4 regions of the Desulfonispora thiosulfatigenes DSM 11270 genome follow, and region 1 is predicted to be linked to each of the others. Evidence: riboswitches for the same ligand, from Rfam matches in the RefSeq annotation. Region 1 holds a riboswitch; each other region holds the start of a gene.
What was found. A riboswitch is a leader RNA that binds a small molecule or an ion and turns the genes downstream of it on or off. The one in region 1 is predicted to bind thiamine pyrophosphate.
Positions count from the first base shown of each region.

Region 2: it holds a riboswitch for thiamine pyrophosphate, as region 1 does, so the genes downstream of both, thiD (bifunctional hydroxymethylpyrimidine kinase/phosphomethylpyrimidine kinase) here and B8965_RS00085 (energy-coupled thiamine transporter ThiT) in region 1, are expected to answer to the same signal.
Region 3: it holds a riboswitch for thiamine pyrophosphate, as region 1 does, so the genes downstream of both, B8965_RS01150 (LuxE/PaaK family acyltransferase) here and B8965_RS00085 (energy-coupled thiamine transporter ThiT) in region 1, are expected to answer to the same signal.
Region 4: it holds a riboswitch for thiamine pyrophosphate, as region 1 does, so the genes downstream of both, B8965_RS01565 (ABC transporter ATP-binding protein) here and B8965_RS00085 (energy-coupled thiamine transporter ThiT) in region 1, are expected to answer to the same signal.

Region 1 covers NZ_FWWT01000005.1:7,109-13,280, reverse strand. Annotated here, with positions in the region: gene B8965_RS00100 (methyl-accepting chemotaxis protein) at 12-1,658, shown strand; gene B8965_RS00095 (exodeoxyribonuclease III) at 1,737-2,492, shown strand; gene B8965_RS00090 (cold shock domain-containing protein) at 2,764-2,961, shown strand; TPP riboswitch at 3,143-3,248, shown strand; gene B8965_RS00085 (energy-coupled thiamine transporter ThiT) at 3,353-3,949, shown strand; gene tenA (thiaminase II) at 3,962-4,633, shown strand; gene mnmH (tRNA 2-selenouridine(34) synthase MnmH) at 4,704-5,816, shown strand; gene B8965_RS00070 (class I SAM-dependent methyltransferase) at 5,882-6,172, shown strand, end outside.
Region 2 covers NZ_FWWT01000015.1:25,321-31,492, forward strand. Annotated here, with positions in the region: gene thiE (thiamine phosphate synthase) at 1-367, opposite strand, end outside; gene thiM (hydroxyethylthiazole kinase) at 357-1,169, opposite strand; gene thiD (bifunctional hydroxymethylpyrimidine kinase/phosphomethylpyrimidine kinase) at 1,185-1,988, opposite strand; TPP riboswitch at 2,050-2,158, opposite strand; gene B8965_RS05190 (DUF2156 domain-containing protein) at 2,411-3,307, shown strand; gene B8965_RS05195 (GNAT family N-acetyltransferase) at 3,310-4,494, shown strand; gene B8965_RS05200 (GerAB/ArcD/ProY family transporter) at 4,702-5,790, shown strand; gene B8965_RS05205 (hypothetical protein) at 5,805-6,050, opposite strand; gene B8965_RS05210 (Ger(x)C family spore germination protein) at 6,066-6,172, opposite strand, start outside.
Region 3 covers NZ_FWWT01000006.1:30,112-36,283, reverse strand. Annotated here, with positions in the region: gene B8965_RS01160 (dynamin family protein) at 1-587, shown strand, start outside; gene B8965_RS12570 (hypothetical protein) at 605-1,507, shown strand; gene B8965_RS01155 (hypothetical protein) at 1,541-2,224, shown strand; TPP riboswitch at 2,350-2,453, shown strand; gene B8965_RS01150 (LuxE/PaaK family acyltransferase) at 2,501-3,586, shown strand; gene B8965_RS01145 (acyl-CoA reductase) at 3,583-5,034, shown strand; gene B8965_RS01140 (ABC transporter ATP-binding protein) at 5,046-5,786, shown strand; gene B8965_RS01135 (ABC transporter permease) at 5,789-6,172, shown strand, end outside.
Region 4 covers NZ_FWWT01000007.1:26,171-32,342, forward strand. Annotated here, with positions in the region: gene B8965_RS01550 (PucR family transcriptional regulator) at 1-662, opposite strand, end outside; gene B8965_RS01555 (ABC transporter substrate-binding protein) at 933-1,922, opposite strand; gene B8965_RS01560 (ABC transporter permease) at 1,930-2,694, opposite strand; gene B8965_RS01565 (ABC transporter ATP-binding protein) at 2,691-3,440, opposite strand; TPP riboswitch at 3,490-3,592, opposite strand; gene B8965_RS01570 (EamA family transporter) at 3,640-4,548, opposite strand; gene B8965_RS01575 (hypothetical protein) at 4,629-5,699, opposite strand; gene B8965_RS01580 (coenzyme F420-0:L-glutamate ligase) at 5,945-6,172, shown strand, end outside.

The DNA of each region.
Region 1 (6,172 bases):
TGGAGGTTTATATGAAAATTAAAACAAAGATTATAGTAACCTTTCTACTAATGATAATAACTGTTTTATCGGTTGTTACAGTCAACTATTCAACGTACCAAATGCTTGAATCGGATTCTAGTTTTATAAATTTCTCAGGCAGATTAAGGGCTACCACTTTTAGAATGGCACAAGTATCAAATATGATTATATTTGAAAATAATCTAACAGCTAAAAAGGATTTAGGTGAAAAAATAAAAACTTTTGATGATATTATTAATAATATTCAAAATGGAAATGATTCTCTAGGATTAAAACCCTTAAAACATGAAGAAACAAAAAAAAGCTTGGAGAAAATTAAAAATCAGTGGGATGAAAGATATAAACCAGCTTTTATGAATATCATGGAGAAAGAAGATGAAACATCTTTAGCGATTATTAATACTGAAATAGATACATATGTACAAGAAATTAATGAATTAGTAACGGATTTTTCGCTTTATTCAAGAAATAAGGTTCTTACGGCCAAAACTATTAATTCAGTTTTTTTAATATTAGCCTTGCTGATTGGTATACTATCAATACTTTTGTTAAATAAAGGAATTCTAAAACCACTTAAAGTTTTGATGAATGAATTAAAAGATTTATCCTCAGGTCAAGGTGATTTAACTAAACGAATTAAGACTAATAGTAAAGATGAGATAGGAACACTTACTAACTATTTTAATCTTTTTATAGATGATATACATAAAATAGTTCAAGAAATTGCTAAGGCTTCGAATTTAATAGCAACTGATATGAATACAATTGCTATCACTACTCATGAATTAACTCAATCTACAGAGTCAATTGCTTATTCATCTCAGGAGGTTTCAGATGGATCTATTACTCAAGGTAATGAAATAGAGAAGTTACTAGATTTAATAAATAAACTTCAAGTAGAACTTAAAAATGTAAATCAAAAAGCAAATATGACATTGGGTTATTCTAAAGAAACCGAGCATTCTGTAAAGGTGGGTAATGAATATGTATTCAAACAATCCCAAGAATTAACTGATTTTATTACTGCAATTGAATCAGCTTCGCAGGTTGTTAATGATTTAAATCATTATTCAATAAATATTAGAGAAATTGTAGAACTTATTAAAAATATTTCTGGACAAACCAACTTATTGGCTTTAAATGCCTCAATTGAAGCAGCACGTGCTGGAGAACATGGAAGAGGTTTTTCAGTGGTAGCTGACGAAATTAGAAAATTAGCAGAAGAAACAGATAAATCAGCTAGTAATATTAATGAAATAGTTAAAAATATGGGTATGAAAAGTAATGATGTTAATCAATCTATGGATGAATTAGTAGCTAAAATTAAAATTCAAGAAGATTCTATGGAAGGATTAGAAAACCAGTTATCATTAATTTTAGCAAATTCTAATACTACACTAATAGAATCAGAAGAAATTAAACAAATAGTAGGAATTGTCTTAGCAGAATTTGAAAATATTAAAAATGCTTCAGTTGTTTTAAGTGAAATATCTGAAGCAAACAGTAATAGCACTCAGGACGTAGCTGCTGCAGTACAAGAACAAACGGCTTCTTTTGAAGAAGTATCTGCAAATACTAATTCTATAAGTGAATTAGCAACTAAACTTAAAGAAATTGTAAATAAATTTGCAATTTAAATAGTTTTAAATTATTATAATCTCGTTTTCAACTATATCTTGTAAACGGTTCAAATATTTATATAAGGAGTTTTTTAGATGAAATTGGTTTCTTGGAATGTTAATGGTATAAGGGCTTGTGTTAAAAAAGGATTTTTAGATTACTTTACTGAAGTAGATGCTGATATATTTTCTATTCAAGAGACAAAATTACAAGAAGGTCAAATTGATTTAAAGTTAGAGGGATATGAACAATACTGGAATTATGCAGTTAAAAAAGGATATTCTGGTACAGCGATTTTTACAAAATATACCCCTTTATCTGTGACTTATGGCATAGGAATAGAAGAACATGACCAAGAAGGTAGGGTTATAACAATGGAATTTCCTAATTTCTATCTTGTAAATGTTTACACACCAAATTCGCAAAGAGGGCTTTTAAGATTGGATTATCGTATGAATTGGGAAAATGATTTTCAAGCATATTTACAAAAGTTAGATAGTCAAAAGCCTGTTATAACTTGTGGTGACTTTAATGTTGCTCATACAGAAATCGACTTAAAAAATCCCAAGACAAATAGAAAAAATGCAGGGTTTTCTGATGAAGAAAGAGATAAAATATCTAAACTTTTAGAGGCTGGATTCATTGATTCTTTTAGATTTTTTTATCCTGAAAAAACTGAAGCTTATACTTGGTGGTCTTATATGGCAAGAGCAAGAGAAAAAAATGTAGGGTGGAGAATAGATTATTTTTTAGTTTCGGAAAAGTTAAAAGACAAAATAAAAGATGCCCAAATTCATGCAGAAATTATGGGGAGTGATCACTGTCCCGTAGTGTTAGAAGTAGACGCATAATAAAGTTTTAAACTAATAAAATACCTGTAAATTTACACTTGAAAAATATAATTATAAATAAATGCAAAAAAAAATAAAAAATATCATAAAAATACTTGCACAGAATATAAATTCATGATAGAATGAACTTACCTTAATTCAGCAGTAAATATTTATTATGTAATATGTTCTGAGTTTACTAAGTTTAGATTTGGTATTGTTATTTCGGGAATTTTAGTACTAATAATTTTTGCACAGGATTAAAGGAATGAAATTTCGGAGGTATTATTATATGAATGGTACAGTAAAATGGTTTAACGCAGAAAAAGGTTTTGGTTTTATTACAGGTGAAGATGGTAAAGACGTATTTGCACATTTTTCACAAATCAACTCAACAGGATTCAAAACTCTTGAAGAAGGTCAAAATGTATCTTTTGACGTTGTTGAAGGAGCTAAAGGTCCTCAAGCTGAAAACATCACAGTTATCTAGTCAATTTAAACCTCTTAAAGTTAATTCTTTAAGAGGTTTTTTACTGAAAAAATATATCTGTATCTTCTGTCGGTTTTTATATTAAGGCAGATATTATTAATAAAGAGAGTTAATAATATTATTAGATAATCGCAGATAATTATTAAAATATTGAATAAATTAGAAATTTAAGATATAATTTAGAAAAATATAAGGGAGCTGTGTAAACGGCTGAGATAGAAGATGTATCTTCTGACCTCTGACCTGATCTGGGTAATGCCAGCGTAGGAAATATGTTATATTAGTATTTTTAAACGTGCTAACCAGTTAGGTGCACGTTTTTTTTTATTGCAAAATTCTAATTAACTTATCAGAGAAAGTTGCATTTTTCTATAAAAAGGGGGAAAATAGAATGAGTATAGCAATTTTTTTAGCAGTGATTTTCACAGTAGTACTTAGTGTTATAACTTGTGTTAATCTAAAAGGATTTAAATTAGATACAAGAAGGTTAACGAGAATTGGAGTTGTTACAACATTAACCCTTGTTTTGTACATGATTAAAATAGTGCCATTTCCACAAGGAGGAGGCTGTAGTTTATTATCTATACTTCCTATTATGGTACTAGCTGTGATAGCCGGAAAGGAAGAAGCGCTAATTTGTGGTATTGTTGTTGGACTTACCAAAATTGTCGTTGCTCCACCCTTTTTCCCATTACAAATACCCCTAGATTATTTAGGTGGAATGATGGCGATAGCATTTACTCCTATCTTTGGTATTGATAAAAAGAGTAAATTGTTTTTAGGGGCTATATTTGCTTCAATTATATCTATTTTATTTAGTATTTATTCAGGAATAATTTTCTTTGGTCATTTTGCACCAGAGGGTATGAATGTCTGGTATTATGCGGCAGGATATAGTTTGCTTGGATATGGAGTAGAAGCATTAGCTAGTTCAATTGTTCTAACATTGTTACCATTAAATAAATTTAGAGAATTAGTAAAATTATAAGAGGGTGAAAATATGAGTTTTGCTAAAATGATTATTGAAGATCAGAGAGTGAAAAAATATTATGAAGATTACATGAAACATCCCTTTATTAAGGGACTAGGGGATGGAAGTTTAGAAAAAGAAAAATTTAAAAAGTATCTTATACAAGACACATTATATCTAAAGGATTATGGTAAGGTATATGCACATGCATTCTTATTATCTGATAGAATAGAAGATTTGCAATTTTTACATACATGTATAGGTGTTGTAATTGCAGAAGAAACTAATATGCATATTAGATATCTTAAAGATTTTAATCTTGATGTTTTTATGATTGATAATATGAAAATTGAACCTGCAAATAGAGCATATTTAGATTATATGTTAAGCTTTAAAGAGGGTGGGGATATTAAAGAGATTTTTATGTCTGCGCTTCCTTGTACACTAACTTATGAATATATAGGAAAAACTTTAAAAGAACAATGTATTAAAAATGGTAATAATAATGCTAAAGACAATTACTACTATCCTTGGATTGAAGATTACGCTGGAGAAGGATTCGAAGATTTTAGTATTAAGTCTTGTGAGCTTGTGGATAGGATATGTAAAGATATTGACGAAGAAGAAAAAGAAAAGTTAATGACAATCTTTTTAGAAGCATGTCGATATGAAATGGGATTTTGGGATATGAGTTTTGAATAAAGGAGAATTTATATGGAAAACATTAAATTAACAGAGTATAGTAATGGAGCTGAAATCTCAGCCTTAACAAATGAATAGATCTAGTTTAAGCAATTATACATATAATGACTTTGAAAAAATTGTCTTAGAAAAAATCCCACTAATAGATGTTAGAGCTCCTATAGAGTATGAAAAGGGTGCCTTTTTAAATGCAATAAATTTACCTCTTATGAATGATGAAGAAAGACATTTAGTTGGAATTTGTTATAAAGAAAAAGGAAATAAAGAAGCTGTAAAATTAGGACACCAGTTAGTCTCTGGAGATTTAAGAAAGTCCAGGATAGATGCCTGGTCATCTTATATCACTAAGCACCCTAATACTATGATTTACTGTTTTAGAGGTGGTCAGCGTTCTGCAATAACTCAAAAATGGATAAAAGAAGCTACTGGTAATGATGTACTGCGTCTTCAGGGAGGATATAAAGCGTTTAGGAATTATTTAATAGAAGAACTTTCTCCGGAAAAACAAATAAGTACACCGATTTTACTAGGAGGATATACAGGTTCTGGTAAAACAATACTTCTAAAAGAACTTAAAAATGCAATTGATTTAGAAGGAATTGCCCACCATCGTGGTTCATCATTTGGAAATCATGTTACACCACAACCTAGTCAAATTGATTTTGAAAATAATCTTTCTTATGCTCTTATCTCACATAAACATGAGAAACATAAATATATGATATTAGAAGATGAATCACGAAATATTGGTTATTGTTTTATACCAAAAGAGTTATTTGAGTTTTTTAGAAAGGGTAATTTAGTGGTATTGAATGTACCTTTTGAAGAGCGGGTTCAAATTACCTTTAATGAGTATGTACTCATGTCACAAGCTAATTATATAGATACATTTGGACATTCAACAGGGCTTATAGAGTGGTCTGGTTATATCACTAGAAGTATAAATAAGCTGCAGAAAAGATTAGGCGTTGAAGGTCATAAAAGACTTTTAAATGTATTTGAAGATGCATTTAAAATACAAATTGGTTCTAATAAACCCGACTTACATAGAAATTGGATAGAAATACTTTTAAAAGAATACTATGATCCTATGTATTCTTATCAAATGAAAAAGTGTACCAGGGAAATGGTTTTTCAAGGTAATGCGAAAGAGGTTATAGATTATTTTAAGATGTTGGCCTAAAGATGATATAACTGGAATTTTTTTCTGATAGTTTAGTGAATATGCTTTTATCCAAGGAGGTAATTATGGTACATAAATTTGAATCTAAAAATAAAGATATGCTCGATAATGAGTGGAGGCGTCAGAACTTACCTCCTTTAGATACATTAAAAATATTAGGGCTGTCTACAGATGATATAGTAGCAGATATTGGTTGCGGGATTGGTTATTTTACAATATCTGCTGCAAACATTGTTGATCCTAATAATAAGGTATATGCTTTGGATACGTCAGATGAAATGCTTTCAGAGGTGGAAAGAAGAGCTTCTGTAGCTGAGTCTTTTAATATTGTAGGTATTAAGACTGATGAATATGAG
Region 2 (6,172 bases), on a different contig from region 1:
CTTCCTGAGCTTTTAGGGCAGCTTCGACTGTATTAGCCGTAATTCCTAAAATTTTATCAGGTCCTAGCATTTTACGAGCTACTGCGCACGGTAAGTCTTCTTGACCAATATGAGCACCCGCAGCATCTACCGCAAGGGCGATATCTAGGCGATCATTAATTAATAAAGGTACATTATATTTATCAGTTACTTTTTTGAGACTTTTGGCAATATTATAAAAATCTAAAGAAGAAATATCCTTTTCACGCAATTGCACAATAGTAGCTCCACCTAAAATAGACTGCTCAACAGCCGTTTCTAAATCCCTATCTCCTAAAATACCTCGATCTGTAACTAGGTATAAAGCATAGTCTAGTTTATTCTTCATGGATTTTTCCCTCGCCTTCTAATATTTCTGGTGTTAAATTATAAATATTATCAAATATTCTCATTCTAAATGTGCCAACACCTTCAGAATCTTTTAAACTATTGAAAGACTTTTCACCAGCTAGTCCCATGGATAAAATCCCAGCAATAGCCGCACTATAATAATCCTCAGTGACACCAGCATATGTACCCACGAGTGATGAACACATACATCCTGTTCCCGTAACCTGAGATAATAATTTATGACCATTAGCAATAAAAGTAGTATTTGTTCCATTTGAAATAATATCAATTTTACCTGTAATTGCAACAATAGCATTTAATTTATGGGAAAGCTCAAGAGCAATTTCTTTGCCATTTTGCATATCATCCATAGAGTCGACACCTTTAATATTACCATCTATGCCAGCTAAGATTTTAATTTCAGACATATTTCCTCGGATAATAGTTGGATTAACTTCTGCTAAAAGTTGTTTGGCTGTTTGAGTTCTAAGTTTTGTTGCTCCCACTCCCACAGGATCTAAAATTATGGGTATATTTCTTTCTTTTGCTGTTTTTCCTGCTATAATCATAGAATCAATTGTGCGAGTATTTAAAGTGCCAATATTTAGAACAAGCGCCCGAGCTAGAGAAGTCATTTCTTTAACCTCTTTTTCATCATCAGCCATTACAGGGGATCCCCCAAGGGCTAGGACAATATTTGCACAATCATTTACAGTAACATAATTAGTTATATGATGTACTAGAGGACTCTTTTCACGCACATCTATTAGTAATTTTGTGGTTTTTTGATATATTTCCAAGATGTAAATCCCCCTTTAATCGAGCATACCAGCCTTTTGGTATAGAGAATAAAAATGATTAGTCGGTCCATATCCTTTACCTAAAGCAAGAGAATGTCTAATAGCAGTTGTTATATATTCCTTAGCCTCTCTAACTCCCTCTTCAACATTAGCCCCTTTAGCTAAATTAGCCGTGATTGCAGAAGAAAGGGTACAGCCTGTCCCATGAGTATTTTTTGTATTAATTCTTTCTGAGGTATAATGCGTTATTTTTTTACCATCATAAAGAACATCGATTGCATCCTCGGTGAGATGTCCACCTTTAACTAATACTTTTTTAGGGCCCATTTTGTGAATTAATAAAGCAGCCTTTTCCATATCTTCGACAGTATCAATTTTCATTCCGACAATTACTTCAGCCTCTGGGATATTAGGTGTTACTACTTCAGCAAGAGGTAAAAGGTGGGAAATAAGGGCTTCTTTAGCTTCAGGTTGTAATAAATCAAAACCGCTTTTTGAAATCATTACAGGATCAACTACCACATTTTGCGCCTGATATTTTTTGAGATTTTCTGCGATAGTTTTAATAATTTTAGTTTCAGAAACCATTCCAATTTTTACTGCATCTACTTCTATATCCGTAAAAATTGCTTCAATTTGTTTAGAAACCATTTCGGCACTTAAATTTTCTACTGCAGATACTCCTTGGGTATTTTGCGCAGTGATGGCAGTGATAACGCTCATTCCAAAGACACCATGGGCAGAAAAGGTTTTTAAATCGGCTTGTATTCCAGCTCCGCCACTACAATCAGAACCAGCAATAGTTAAAGCAGTTTTCATGAAAATTCATCCTTTCTTTTGATAAAAAATAAAAAAAAGCACAAACTATAGTAGTGTGCTTTTGAAAATAGACACACTTTCCTACGCTGGTTTTATCCAGATCAGGTTTAAAGGGTTAAAGATAAAGGTCTTTTTCTCAGCTAGCCGTTCTAGCTCCCCTAGTGTAGTACTAATATAATATTTAACCTTTTTATACTATCATGTTATTATAATGGTGAGAAAAGTCAAGACTTTGGGGATAATAAGGGGAAATAAACTTACTGTCTACGATTATTATTCAGAAAATATATATCAGCTAAAAGTTAAATCATGTTTTACCACAAAAACTATTGACAAAGGTGTATAATAATAGATAAGCATTTTTTAGCAGGGATATTAATATTTATAGAAAAAAATAAGGAGTGATATTTATCAACTTTAAGATGATTGAATTAAAAGATAAAGATATCTTTGATCAATTTTTCAAAAGCGATAGATACGAAGGATCGGAATGTACCTTTACTAATCTATATATGTGGAGAAAAACTTATAATATAACGTGGACCCTTGTAGATGATTTTTTATGTGTGAAGGCAACCTTAAATGATGCTACATACGTTCTACCACCTTTTCCAAGGAATAAGGACGGCTTTTTTAAGGTTGTAGATAAACTAATAGATTATATTAAAGAAATTAATATACCCTTTGTTATGGGGGGAATTACGGAAGATTTAATGGCATATATGGAAAAAGAAAGGCCTAATATGTTTAACTTTACGGAAGATTTTGATACCCATGATTATGTGTATAGTGCGGAGGATTTAGTAGAATTAAAGGGCAGGAAATATTCTCGTAAAAGAAATCATATTAAGAATTTCAAAAAGCATTACTCTGATTATGAATATTTTGATATGACTGAGGAATTAGTCCCATCCTGTATTCAAAGTGCCATTGATTGGTGTGAAAAAAAGGAAAAGGATTTTAATGATAAAAGAAGCTTAATTTGTGAGCGTGATGCTTTAATTGAAGCCTTAAAGCAGTTTACCTATTTAGGATTTAAAGGTGGAGTAATTAAAGTTAATGATAAGGTCGAGGCCTTTACTTTTGGGGAACTTTTAAATGAAGATACCGCTGTAATTCATGTGGAAAAAGGAAATCGTGAGCTTAATGGCATTTATCCTACGATTAATCAAGATTTTTGTATTCGTAATTGGAGTGAAATTAAGTTTATAAATCGAGAAGAAGATTTAGGTTTACCCGGGTTAAAAAAGGCTAAAGAATCTTATTATCCTGTAAAATTCATTAAAAAATATAGTGCTACTTTAAAAAATGAGGGATAGATATGGACTTTCATTTAATTAAAGAAGAGGATAAGCCTTCAGTGATGCGTTTGTGGGCGTACTGTTTTGAAAATGAAGAAGATCCGTTTTATAATTGGTATTTTAATAATTTCTTCAATAGTGAAAATACCCTCGGTTCCTATTCAGAAAATAAATTAATGGCGAATTTACAATTAAATCCGTATCAAATTTATGTACGGGGTAAGGCTTTAGATACTTCTTATATAGTCGGCATTGCCACCGATCCAGCTGCAAGAGGGCAAGGAATTGTTAGGGGCTTAATGGTGGAATCATTTAGGGAAATGAAAAGGAGAAAACACTTTGTTTCCATCTTAATGCCTTATAGGGCTCATTTTTACTACCCTTATGATTTTGAGTTTGTCTATCATCATTTAAAATATGTTATCCCTATAAGCGATTTAAAAAGGCAAGGGGCAGGGTATGGTGAATTTAGGCAAATTGACGAAAATTATATAAAAAATAAAAATGATTATCAGGAACTGCAAGAGGTTTATGATAAGTTTACTAAAAATAAACATGGATATGTTGTGCGTACAGAGGAAAATTGGAGGCTATTAGTAGAGGAGCATTTAACTGAAAAAGGATATATAACTCTTTTATTGGAGCAAGGCAAGCCTATAGGTTATTTGTTTTATTATTTACAGGATAATAGATTTATCGTCAAAGAAATGGCCTTTGCAAACATAAACGCGCAGAAATCTCTTTTAAAATATATCTATAATCATAATTCTCAAGTAGAAACCTTGGAATGGAATGCTGCTGTAGATGATTTAACTTATCTTTCTTTACCTGATCCGAAACAGGGCATAACGATGTACCCTTTTATGATGGCGAGGATAATAGATGCTAAAGAGGCTTTAGAAAGTATAGATTACTCCAGGGATATTACGGGAACAATTAAAATAAGTATTTCTGATAATTTAGCCACCTGGAACGAAGGAACCTTTAAGGTAGAAATTAATGAGGGCAAAGCTAAAGTTACGAAAACATTAGAGCCTTCTGATGTAAATCTGGGGATTGGCACCTTAACAAGTTTATATTTTGGGAGATTATCTGCGAGTGAACTTGAGTTTTTAGGTAAAATAAGTAGTGGTTCAGCTAAAAAAATGGAACTTTTAACTCAGATATTTCCGAAAATGAATAATTTCATAAATGAATATATTTAAAAGGCCGTGCATATGTCCGGATTATTACTCAGAGAAAAGACATTTAGTAAAGAAGATGTCTTTTCCTGGGTTAATTACAGGAATTAATATGCACGGTTTTTTTATGTAGAAAAATATTTCAATCTTATTCTTTAAGGTATTAATAAAAAAACCTTTTTTGGAAAAACTAATCTTAAGGTAGTAAATATATATGGAGGTGAGGTAGGATTGAAAGAAAAGATTTCGATTATCCAATTTAATATGGTAACCTTTGGTTTTATCGTTGGGAATAGTATAATTTATTCCTTTGGTTTAAACTATGCCCAAAGAGAAACCTGGATTGCAGACCTTATAGGCCTACTAATAGGGGTAGGAGTTATATTCATGATTACATACATTGTTAATAAGTATCCTTTAGGAAGCTTTGATTTAATCTTAGAGCATTTATTTGGTTCAGTACTGGCTAAAGTATTTTTGTTTATAATTTTTATGTATGCTTTTTTTACAGCAGCCATGATTTTAAGTCATGTTGATGTTTTTATGAATAATACTATTATGCCCGAAACCCCAGGCTGGGTTTTTAATTTATCTTTAGGAGTTGTAACTGCCATAATTATTCGCTATGGCGTAGAAACAGTATCTAGGTGTTCTGAATTATTTGGGCCTATGATTTTAATCTTTATTATAATTTTAGGAGCATTAGCTATACCACAATTTGACTTGAAATATTTTTCTCCCCTTTTTACGGAAGATATAAGTTCGATTATGAAGGCAGTTGTTCCAATTGCTTCTTTTCCTTATTTACAAGCAGTATTACTTGTATTTTTTATGGTTTTAATAAATAAAAAAACAGAAGGAAACACCTATAAGCTAAATATATTGGGGTTGGTACTAGGAGGAATAATTTTAATAAGTAGATCGATTTATAAAATCGGTATTTTTGGAGTAAGAGAAGCTACTAAATTAACCTTTCCCTTTTATAGTATTAGTAGACAAATAGAAGTAGGAAGTTTTCTGCAAAGAACTGAAATTTTATTTTTAGGAGTTTGGTGTTTTGCTATTTTTATTAAATTAGCAGTATGTCTTTATGTCTGTGCTAAATGTATGCAAGGGATTTTTAAACTAGAAGATTATAAGATTTTAGCTTTACCGATTACACTTTTAGCGGTTCCGTTTTCTCTTAATTTATTTAACAACTTTCAGGGAGTTCAATTGTTTCTCAATGTAACCTTAATTTTCATTAATATTATTTTAATTGTAATTCCGTTTTCAATTATCTTTGGTTTTAGTTTATTTAAAAAGAAGGTAAGTGCTTAGCACTTACCTTCTTTTTAGATTTCCATTAATTTATAAAAGGCTGGAAAGATAGATTTAAAGATATCATTCATGAATGCACCAATGGCTGAAATATTTACAGTTTCATAATAAACCAGCCCTGAGGAGATAAGACTTAAAACTAAGAAACTAGCAGTAACATAAATGATTTTCTTATGATTATCCTTTTTATTATCTTTAAAAAGAGGGACTAAATCAACCCACGCAACCAAGACGACAATAAGTATTAATAAATAAAACATTTTAACCTCCCTGTGTTACTTCTTTAAAAGAAGACCACTAGATATTACGTCTACATCTACTTTAACATCCAAGAGAACTTTATCTTTATAAATCCCTTTCCATTCATCTTGCTTCAGATGAA
Region 3 (6,172 bases), on a different contig from region 1:
ATGCATTAGAAATTGTAGAAAACATTGATAGTAAATCTGGTCAACAAGGAGCATCTGAAAAAGCTAATTTTACCTTTTTACAAGCCTTTAAACGTGGGTTTAAAACGTTTAAAGGACAGTTTGGAAGTGTAATAGAAACAACAATGGATGAGTTTGGTGATTACGTTGCTAAGGAAGAAAAGTCTTGTTTTGTGGAATGGATTGATCTTTATTATGATTGTTCGCTAACACAGAGGGGTATTACACTCGTTGATACACCAGGAGCAGATTCTATTAATGCTCGTCACACCAGCGTAGCTTTTGATTATATCAAAAATTCAGACGCTATATTATTTGTGACGTATTATAATCATGCGTTTTCAAAACCTGATCGAGAATTCTTGATTCAACTAGGCCGTGTAAAGGATTCATTTCAGTTAGATAAGATGTTTTTCATAATAAATGCTATTGATTTAGCAAATAATGAGGAAGAAAAAGAAGAAGTAATCGAATATGTTCACGAGCATTTAATAAAATATGGTGTTAGAAAACCTAATTTATATTCATTATCAAGCTTACATGCACTAAAAGAAAAAAGGAAAAAGTAGATCCTCCTATTTCGGGGATGCCAGTTTTTGAGGAATCTTTTTATTATTTTATTACACATGATTTAGCAAATATGGCGGCAAGGGCATCTGAAAATGAACTAAGACGAGTATATAGTTTAGTAGAAAAACTAATTGAGAGTACGAATGAAGATGCTGTAGTTAAACAAAAGAAAAGAGAAAATATTAAAGCTGAAAAAATAAATATAACCGAAATTATTACACAGCAAACAGCAAAAAAATTAAAAAATCAAATAGATCAAGAAACAGAAGAGTTAATTTATTACATAAAGCAAAGAGTATTTTTGCGATTTAGTGATTTATTTAAAGAATCATTTAATCCGATGGTCTTACGCGATGATGGTCATAATTTAAAGCAAGTTTTGCGAAATTGTCTTAATGAACTACTCGAGCAAATTGGGTTTGATTTTGCCCAAGAAATGAGAGCAACAACGGTAAGATTGGATCGCTTTGCAGAAAAAATAACAGCAGAATATCAGATAATGCTGGGGGAAAAAATTCGTGATGTCAATCAAGATGTATCTTTTTCTACTTTTGAATTTAAAAATGAAAGAGAAATTGATTTTGAAGTGGCTTTTAAAGATATATCATCTGGATTATTTGCAAAGGCTATGGATTATTTTAAAAATCCCAAAGCATTTTTTGAAAAAGGTGAAAACAAATTAATGAGCGAAGAAATTAGTCGCGTGCTCACAGTTGAGGCAGATGAATATTTACAAAATGAACAAAAAAGGATTCAAACATTATATGAAAGTGTCCTGGAAGATGAATTTGAAAAGCTCATTAAGCAAATAAAAGAGCAGGTAGAAGACTTCTATTTAAGTTTACTGTCAGCTTTAGATGGTGGAGTATCAGCAAAACAGCTAAATGAAATCAAGGAAAGCTTAACAGAATTTATCTAGAAAATTTTTTTAAAGGATAGAGGTTAAACATAGGTGAAGAATATTGAAAATATCTTTAAAATTGATTTATTAAATGAATCTAATTTACAAGAAGTCATGTTTCTCCAAAATGAAATTATAAATAGTTTAAATAATCCTGATATTTATGCCTTTACATCAGAAGGAGAATTTTTAGAAATTTTAACAGGTCAAGGGATTATGGTAGGAACATTTTTTGAGGGAAATTTATGCGGTTATTTTGCTACTATGGTTCCGGGAGACAAAGAAGATAACTTAGGTCTAGATCTTAATTTAGACAAAAAAGAATTAAAAAAGGTAATTCATTATGAGGTAGCAGCTGTCCATCCAGATTTTAGAGGTAATAATTTGCAGAAACAAATGGCTAATAAATTACAAGAAATAGTTATGGAAAGAGACCAGTGGCATTATACCATGGCTACAGTTTCCCCTTTCAATTATCCAAGCTTAAATGTGTTTTTGACTGGACTTAATATGGTAGCTAAAAAAATATCTAAAAAATATGGAAATAAACTAAGATATATATTATATCAAGATTTACAAAATCCCCTTTCTTTAAAGAAAGAAGAGACAATTATTGTTTTAAATACTGACTATGAAAAACAAAAAGAACTATTTAACTCAGGATATTGTGCGTATAATATTAAAAAAGTAGGCAATTTTAATAAAGTTTATTTTGCGAAAGAAGTAGGCCTTTAAGCTGTTCTATAAACGGAAAAATAAAAATAGAATATACTTTGTTTTGGTATTATGGATAAGCCTATGGCAAATTAGGTTGATATTACTTATTAGAAGAAGTATACTTAATTAAAAGAAAAATCAATATATTTTATATCGGGAGCTTGAAAAGGCTGAGAGTATGATGTTTTCGTAGACCGATTGAACCTGTTGGGTAATGCCAGCGTAGGGAATGTGATTAAATTATTACACTTTGCTTACGCAAAGTGTTTATTTTTTTTAGGGGGAAATATATATATGAGTGAACAAGAAGTAATTAATTATGTCAGTAAATTTATTGTTCAAGGACATGCTTCAGATGAGCAATTTAATGAGCTTGCTTTGTATCTATATGCTTATCATTATAAGCATAATCTACCTTATCAAAAATATTGTCGTCTAAAGGGAATTACCCCAAGAACAGTGAAAACATGGAGACAGATTCCTCCGGTGCCAGTTGATGCTTTTAAAGATTTTTCCTTAAGTTGTATCAATCCTGATAAAGCTGAAAGGATTTTTATGACTAGTGGCACAACGCAAGGGATTCGTGGAAAACATTATCATCCTAACTTGTATTTATATGATTTGTCCATGAAATATAATTTTAGAGAACGCTTTATGGGAAAAAATGAAAAAATTCACATGGGAATTCTTTTTCCGACAGAAGAAGAGATGCCAAATTCATCTCTAGCTCATTATCTGGCTTTTGCTCTACAGGAATTTGGAACAGAGCATAGTTCCTATTTTATTGATGATAATGGTTTAAAGATAGAATATCTTATAGAAAAATTAGAACATTTTGAAAAGTCAGGAGAGCCTTGTGCGTTATTAGGTGCAAGCTATAGTTTCGTACATATATTAGATGAATTAGAAAAGATGGGAAAAGTATTTAATCTGCCTAAAGAGAGTAGAATTCTCGATACAGGAGGATTTAAAAATCAATCAAGAGAGATGAATTTGGATAACTTTTATAACCGTCTTTCGAGTTGCTTTGGAGTTGATAGGAAAAATTGTATCAACATGTATGGTATGACGGAGCTGAGTACCCAGTTTTATGATAATGGAAACATGGTAATTCCTTCAATAAAGTCTGGACCTCATTGGATAAAAACTAGGGTCATTAACCCTATAACAGGACAAGATGTACCTAAAGGGGAAAAAGGTTTACTTGTTCATTGTGATTTAGCTAATTTTAACTCGGTGACCACCATTCTTACTGAAGATATAGGGGTAGAAGTAGAAAATGGTTTTCTTCTGTTGGGCAGGTCAGAAGGTGCAGAAGCCAAAGGTTGCTCTATTGCAGTTGAGGAATTTATTCAGGCAAAGAAAGGAGTATCTCTATGATAGAAAAGGCCGGCTATTTACCCCTTAGCTTCCAAGAAAAGCTGGAATGGCAGACTTTGACTTTTAAAAGGGAAAGGGAAATATTGGAAATAGAAATACCTATACTTTCAGAGGAGCAGCTTTCTGCCGTGGCAGAGATGATTAAAAAGAATAGCAGAACTGTACTTAAATCATTTACTGTAAACCAAATTATCAACATTTTAGATCAAACTATAGCAAAGTTTCTCGATAAAAGTTCATATTATAGGCAGAAGGCAGAAAAACTGCTGCCTATTATTACTGGGTATAATGAGGAAATTATTCGTTTAGGTCTTACGTCATATTTAAAAACCTTTCGCAAACCGCAGCTCTATCGATTCTTGACGGAAGATTTTGAAAATCCTATGCTTTTAGATGATTTTCAACCTAGGCCAAAAGGTGGTTTTTCAAAGGCAGTAGGACAAGATCTTGTAGTTCATATCTGGGCGGGAAATGTACCGGCTCTTCCTATATGGAGTCTTATATCTAGTCTTATGGTGAAATCAGGAAATATCGGTAAGGTTTCAAGTAATGAACCTTTATTTGCGGGGTTATTTGTTCAAGCATTGGTAGAAATAGAACCTAGATTAGCTGATTGTGTCGCAATTGTTTGGTGGAAAGGGGGAGACAAAGTTCGTGAGAGTAGGATTTTCAGTAAGGCTGACCTAGTAGTTGGTTATGGGAGTAATCAATCATTAGCTTCACTTAGAGAACAAATTCCTATTACAACTAGGTTTCTCCCATTTGGTCATAAAATTAGTTTTGGGATGGTCTCAAATGCGGCTTTAGATGCACGAAAAGCCGTTCAAGCTGCTCATGATGCGGCAAATGATATTATTCGATATGATCAACAAGGATGCTATTCACCTCATTTTTTCTTTGTTGAAAAGGGTGGAAGCGTTTCTCCGAAGGAATTTGCCAGATATGTTGCTTACGAACTGGCATGTTTTGAGGAAAGGTATCCTAAAAGAGAATTATCCATAGAAGAGATGACAGCTAATGCTGCTTGGCAAAACAGAGAAGAGCTCAGCATTCTTCACGAACCAATGAAAGAAATAATTAGTAATTCATCAAATGACTGGACTGTTGTCTATGAAGAAGATTGTAGTCAACTAATACCTAGTTGTTTAAATAGAGTTATTAAAATTATTGCTGTAGATCAACTTGATGAAATTATTGAATATATTGAACCGTTTCGTTCTCTTTTACAAACAGTAGGTATTGCAGCAACGCCAGAAGAACTTTTCTCCATTTCAGACTTATTAGCTAAAGCAGGGGTTACTCGTATAACCGCGCTTGGAAACATGACTTCTCCTGAATCAGGTTGGCATCATGATGGACGGTTTAATTTAAGTGATTTAGTCAACATAGTAGACATCGAACATAGTGCAGAGGATTATTCTGAGAAATTTGCTCTATACGTTGATTAGGAGGTAAGCCCTTGAGTTTTTTGACACTGAGTAATATTCATTATTGTTACAAAGAGTTTGATTTTGCAATTAAAGATGTTAGCTGGCAAGTTAATGAAGGGGAATTTCACTCTCTATTGGGTAAAAGCGGATGCGGAAAAACTACTTTACTAAAGCTGGCAGCAGGTCTTTTGAAACCTGACGAGGGTAAAATATATCTTAAGAGGGAAGAAGTTTTTAAGCCTTCATCTCAGATTGGTTATGTTTTTCAATCACCGACCCTTTTAGAATGGAAAACCGTTATTGATAATGTACTGTTGCCAATTTCACTTCAAAGAAAGCCAAGCAAGGAAGAATTAAACTATGCAGAGGAGCTGCTCCAGTTAGTAGGTATTATTTCCCATAAGGATAAATATCCCACAGAGTTATCTGGTGGACAGCAAAGTAGAGTAGCCATTGCAAGGGCTCTCATTCAAAAACCTATCATGTTATTTTTAGATGAGCCCTTTGCTGCCCTAGATGCAATTACAAGAGAAGAAATACAGGATGATTTATTAAAGCTTTGTAAAATGGAGAAAACGACTGTACTTTTTATCACTCATGATATTACTGAAGCTGTTTACTTATCTGACCATATAGCAATAATATCAGAAGGTGAGATTATCCGTAGCCTAAGAGTGAATCTTCCAAAAGAACGCAGTTTTCAGATGAGATATGAGCCGTATTTCAATGATTTATGCTTGGATATTCGCAAGTCCCTAGGTGGAGGTTGAAAATGAAAAAGGTTGAATACTATTCTTTTTTACTTTTTGTAATTTTATTAATTAGCTGGGAAATTATAGCCAGACCTATGTCGGATCTTGTTCTTCCGACTCCAACAGTTATACTTTCAGTTTTATGGGATGGTTTAAAAAGTGGCTATTTTATGTCTCATTTTCTACATACAAGTATTGAAGTAATATTAGGATTATTGATTGGTTGTACTACGGGGTTTGTTTTTGGGGTATTAATGGGAGAAATTGATTTTTTAAGAAGGCTTTTATATCCTTATGTTATTGCGAGCCAAGCAGTGCCTAAATTAGCCTTAGCTCCACTATTTATTGTATGGTTTGGTTTTGGAATGACTTCTAAGGTAGTTATCACTGCTTTAATATGTTTC
Region 4 (6,172 bases), on a different contig from region 1:
TTGCTTGAATCATCTTTAATAACAGAGATTCCTTCTTTTAAATACTCACCCATTAATTTTGTGTTTAATCTTTTTTCTCTTAAAAATAAATACACTTCTTTACTTTTTTCATCTGCACAAAAATCCAGCAAATCTCCCGCCTTATTTTCAATAAAAACTGGCTTATTAATTACTTCTGCCAAAATATTTGTTACGCCTTTTAAACCTCCGCCACTTAAAACCATTTTATTTAATCTTTGATGTAGTTCATCCCCTAAACGTAAAAGCCTAGTTTGCTCTTGTAAGATTAAGCTTAAAACATTATTAATTATATCCGAATAAATAACATTTCCTGGTAGTTCAATAATCGGAATGTTTAGCCTATCTGCTAATTTTAAGACCTCATCAGGTATATTATCTAGATAACGTCCTAGTTTAATAGCTAGAGCTGTTTCTTTTTTATTAGCTAAAAATTTCACAATGTTAAGCAATTTTGTTTCATCTTTTTGCATAGCAAATGTTGTGGTTAATAAAAAGGTGTTTTTTCTAATCCAATCTCCAAAATCCGGAACCTCAATTACATCAATATATTCTATTTTATTATTTAAACCATTTTCCCCCGCTACAACCTTAGCATTTTTTAATATATCTAAACTTAGAATTTCTTTTACAGTAACACGCATAAAAATCTCCCTTTTGTCTTAATATCTATCTCATCTCTGCTGTAATATACTTATATTTAAAATTCTCATTTAAAAGTTCATTAATTATTGTTCCTAGTAATTAAGTTTATTATATCATTTAAAACATAGAGTAATATTATCTAATTAATATTTTAAATACAACTTCTAGGGTATAATCATAAATTACCGAAAAAACAATTAAAAAAGGGCACCTTGCAGAAATTAAATTTCTATGCAAGGTTACCCTTAAAATGACCTAGTCAAGCAAAATTATAGACTTATAAAAGCATCTTTAGCTTCTGGTTTTTTATCTATTAATTTATATTTTGCCATCCACTCAATCACATTTTCATAGCTTTCTAAAGACTGTGCACCAAAGTCCTCCATTAAAGGTAAAAGGATTTCTAAACTTTTTTCTTCAATCTCTTTTTCTAAAGGAAAACTATCATTTTGATGAGAAAGTAAAATAGTTAAAGCTTCTTCAGGATTATCTTTAACAAATGCTTGTCCTTTTGCTGCCGCATTCCAGAATTTTTTAACTGTTTCTTGATCATTTTTTGCTGTATCTTCACTTACTACTAACACTAACTCATAAAAATCTGGCACACCATAATCAACTGGATTAAAAGTTTTAATTTTTTGTCCTTCTTTTTCTAATAAAACCTGTTCATGATTTATAAATCCACCGCTAGTTGCTTCTACCCTTTTAGTTACTAGTGCAGGGATTAAATCAAAACCAATATCAATAATTTCTACTTTACTTAAATCTCCCCCATCAGATTCAATTACTGTTTTAGCTACGGCTTCATAAACAGGTAGTGAAAATCCTACAGTTTTGCCTTCTAAATCTTTTGGTGAGTTAATATTTTGGTCTGTGGTAGTCATCATGGTATTTAAATGATGACCTACAATAGATGCTACTGATACTACTGGAATATCTTTTGCTCTAGCCATTACTATTTCGGGTTGATAACTTACGGCAAAAGTAGTTTTTCCCCCTGCTACTAGTTTTAAAGGATCACTAGTTTCTGCTGGCATATTAATCTTTACATTTAAACCTTCTTCTTCAAAATAACCTTTTTCAGCTGCTACATATATAAAGGAATGAACTGCATTTGGATACCAATCTAACATAATACTTACTTCTTTTAAATCTTCAGTTTGTTCTGCACTCTTTTCTGGTTCTTTAGCTCCATCACTACATGCAACTAAAGAAAACATCATTACTAATGATAAGAATAAAATACCTAGCTTTTTCATCAATACACTACCCTTCTTTTTTTGTATTTAAAGACCAGGGGATGAAAATTTTTTCTAATATTTTGACTACTCCGAATAAAAATATTCCAAGCAAGGCTAAAATTATAACAGCAGCAAAAACGGCATCAGCTTCTAAATTACTAGACATTCTTCTACTAAATACCCCTAATCCAGAATTTCCACCTAACCATTCTCCTATTACTGCCCCAATAACACTTACGGCTGCTCCGACCTTTAACCCAATGAAAAAATTAGGTAAACAAGCAGGTACTCTAACCTTCCAAAATATTTGACTTTCTGTTGCCCCCATGGTTTTTAACAGATTTAGATACTTTATATCAATGCTTTTAAATCCTTCAAAGGTATTTACAACAATAGGAAAAAAAGTAATTAAGACAGTAATAGCTATTTTTCCCGATAAACCATACCCAAACCACATAATAATTACGGGAGATAAGACAATTATGGGTATAGTTTGAGAAATGACTAAAAATGGATAAATCCCTTCTTCTAATTTTTTACTTTTTAGCATTAAAACAGATATTAAAACTGATAAGATAACGGAAATAAGTAATCCTGCCATAACCTCTGCTAAAGTTACAGGAAAATGAACTGTAAAAAGAACTTTTTTATATGACCATAAAGCCATCGCTATTTTCGTAGGTGCTGGTAAAATAAATTGTTTTACTTTTAATAGTCTTACAGCTACCTCCCAAAAAATCAAAAACAGACTTAAGAATATGATCGCGTTATAATTTTTCATTTTTTTCATTCTTCTAATCCCTCTAGACCTTTTAATATTGCTTGTCTTATTTCAGTAAACTTAGGGTATCCTAGTAAATCATTATCCCGCGGATATTTAAAAGGAACTATAAATTCTTTAATATTTCGATTTGGTATTTTGCCCAGTAAAAATATTCTTTGAGATAAAAATATTGCTTCTTCTACATCATGAGTTATGAAGATAATAGTTGGTTTGAATTTTTGCCACATTTTAAGTAACCATTTTTGCATTTTAAACCTTGTTAAAGCATCTAAAGCACTAAATGGTTCATCAAATAAAATAACTTTATTACCCGTGAGAATATTTCTTAAAAAAGCTACCCTTTGCCTCATACCCCCAGAAAGATGATGCGGATAAGCATTTTCGTATCCTTCTAAGCCAAATTCTTTTATTAATTCTTTTACCCTATTTCGTGCCTCTTCTTTTTTTATCCCTTTTATTTCTAAAGGAAGCACACCATTTTCGAGTATTGTTCGCCAAGGCAAGAGTAAATCTTCCTGAGGCATTAAGCTGATTTTTCCCATTCTATCAGTATTACTACCATTTAATAAAACTTGTCCCTTGGTAGGTTCTAATAAACCTCCTAAAATATGTAGTAAAGTTGTTTTTCCACATCCACTTGGCCCAACTAAAGCTATAAATTCACTTTTTTCTACTTTAAAACTTATATTTTCAAACACTGGTTCTTTGTTTTCTTGGTAAGAATAATGAATTTTATCTACATTTAGTTCCATTGTTTTCACCCCCAATAAAAAAACCTCTCTACGCAAGGTAAAGAGGCTATAATCCTTTTCTAAACTTCCCTACGTAGGTATTAACCAAGTCAGGTTCAAAGGGTAAAAACTAATTGTTTTTTCTCAGCCACATGGCACCCCCAGCGACAATATTAAGTTATCCTTATTGTAGCATATAATAGAATATATTACTACAACCTTAGCTTATAGCAATTACAATTAAACCTAGTACTGTTAAGAATGTTCCAATAATTTTTAAAAGATACATAGATTCCTTTAAAATAAAATAACCAAACAAAGTACCAATTGGAATACTGACTTGCCTAAAAGCAACAACATAAGCAACATTACTGGCAAATAACATCGATAATAAGATTATCCCATACGAGACATAAATCCCTAAGCCCATAATAGTAGCATTTTTTTTATGGTTTTCCATTATTTCTCTAAATAATTTTCTTTCCTCCTGGCTAAATAAGGTGAATATTCCTAGCCATACAGAAGAAAAAAGAGCAATAAAAACCATAAAGATTAAAGAAGCTTCTAAAGATGAAAAAGCCTGATCGGGTACTTCATTTAAAATCCTTAGGGCCTTATCATCAATGACTGAATAGGCGGCTGTACCGATAGCTGCTACAAAGGCAAAACCGATTGATTTGGTAAATAGACTTTTCAGAGTTTCTTTGGTTATCTTTTCAAGAGGTAGAATAAATAAACCAACTACAATAAACAAACATCCTATTATGTAAGAATGCGAAATATCAGAGGCTTTTCCGATCATTACTGTATATATAGTAACCATAATAATAGGTAAAGCCCTTGCAATAGGGTAAACTAAAGACATTTCCCCTAAACGATACCCATAAGCTAAGGTGCTGTAATACAGGGCTTCAAAGAAACCTGTTAATATTAAAAGCACCCAAACATAATCAGGAATTAAACTTAATTTATCATGATAAAAAAATAAAATTGGAGAAAAAATAATTCCCGCTGCGATATTTCCTACAAAAAAATAACTTATCGAAGAATTATCCTTTTTACTTAGTAGATTCCAACCCGCATGAGTAACTGACGAAAGTAAAACTAAAATTATACTTATCGTAGACACATAAAACCCTTCCTCCAAATTAAGGTACTATAATCCAATTTTATCAAATTATTATGAAATTATCTATGAAAATTTGCTTTTTAAACTTTATGCAAGAACTCGCTTAAATCACTACACACTAAGACTGGCTTGTCATAATGTACTAGTTTTTTTAACTTACTTACAATTGTCGTATCAGGATTAACTATGACTAATTTTTCTAAAGAATTATTTTCAAATGACTCTAATAATAACTTTCTTATTCCAAAATCTGTAGGAGGAAAAGAATAACCTATCACAATTAAGTTTTTACACTGGGATAAACATTCTTTTGCTTTAACCCACAACTCCCAAATTAGTTCTTGATTATAATTTTTATACAATACCGGTGGAATTATTACAGGATCAATAATTAATCCATCTATATTCTCTGGTTCAGTAAGCCACCATTTTTCTGAGGTTAATACTACTTTTCCATTTTGTTGTAGATTTCTTTTCTGATCAACGGGTAAATATTTAAACCAATTTAAGGATCCATGTAGTTTAAGGATTTTCCAATCATATAATTTGTTTTTTTGATAATATGATTGGTCTACCTTTATACCATCAATTACTATTTGATCAAATTCCACTCCATAACTTAAAGGATATTTCCACTTATATTGATTATGTTTTCTCTCATTTAAAAGACCTGAGGCTGTTTCTATAGATCTTTCTACATTGCAATCATAATTAAAGGTTATTATATTTGGTTTTTGCTGATATATTAATTTGCCAAAATCCCGCATTAGCTTTGATGAATTGATGAATTCTTCAAAATCAGCTAAAAATTGTACAAACATTATTTTAAGGGCAGAATTAATTCTAAGTAAATATGATATTTCTTGTTCTTTATTTTCTTCAATTGCTTCCATTAATTGAAGTTGGATCAGAGTAAAACATTCTTCTAAATTAAATGTTCTATTTATTAAATTTTCTTTATCCATTTTCCAGTACTTTTCAATATACTCATATACTAAATTAACCTTTTGCACATACTCCTTAGATTGATACTTTGTGCTTTTAAGGATTGTTTTAAAAAAGTTTAAAGTTAAAGGAGGATTAAGTCCTTCATAGTCCGTTATACACTGATTTATTCCTGCTCCAATTATATAAACTGTATCATTAGTCATATAAAACTATCCTTTCAAGATCAAGCTATCATATATATTTCCCCATAGTTAAATAAGAATACCTAAATACTTATAGAACACTTTCAGTTAATTATGTATATTAATTTCAGATAAAACTAATCATATAAAAACCAAAGTATACAATATAATCATTTGCAAAAAAATAATATTCAGTTACAATATATACGGGGAAACTTCCTAAGAATGGTTAAAGATGAGTATAGTTAGGTTAGGAGGAGTAAAATATGTCAAGGACTATTGGTACCACGGTTAGAGGTATTATAGCACCTATTGTTAAACAAGGTGATGACCTTGTAGAAATCGTAGTAGATTCTGTAAAAGCAGCCTATGAATCAGAAAAGTTTACATTTAGAGATAAAGATGTTGTGGGGATTACTGAATCTCTTGTGGCCAGAGCTCAAGGGAACTATATAACAATAGATGATATTGCAGAAGATGTCAGCAAAAAGATA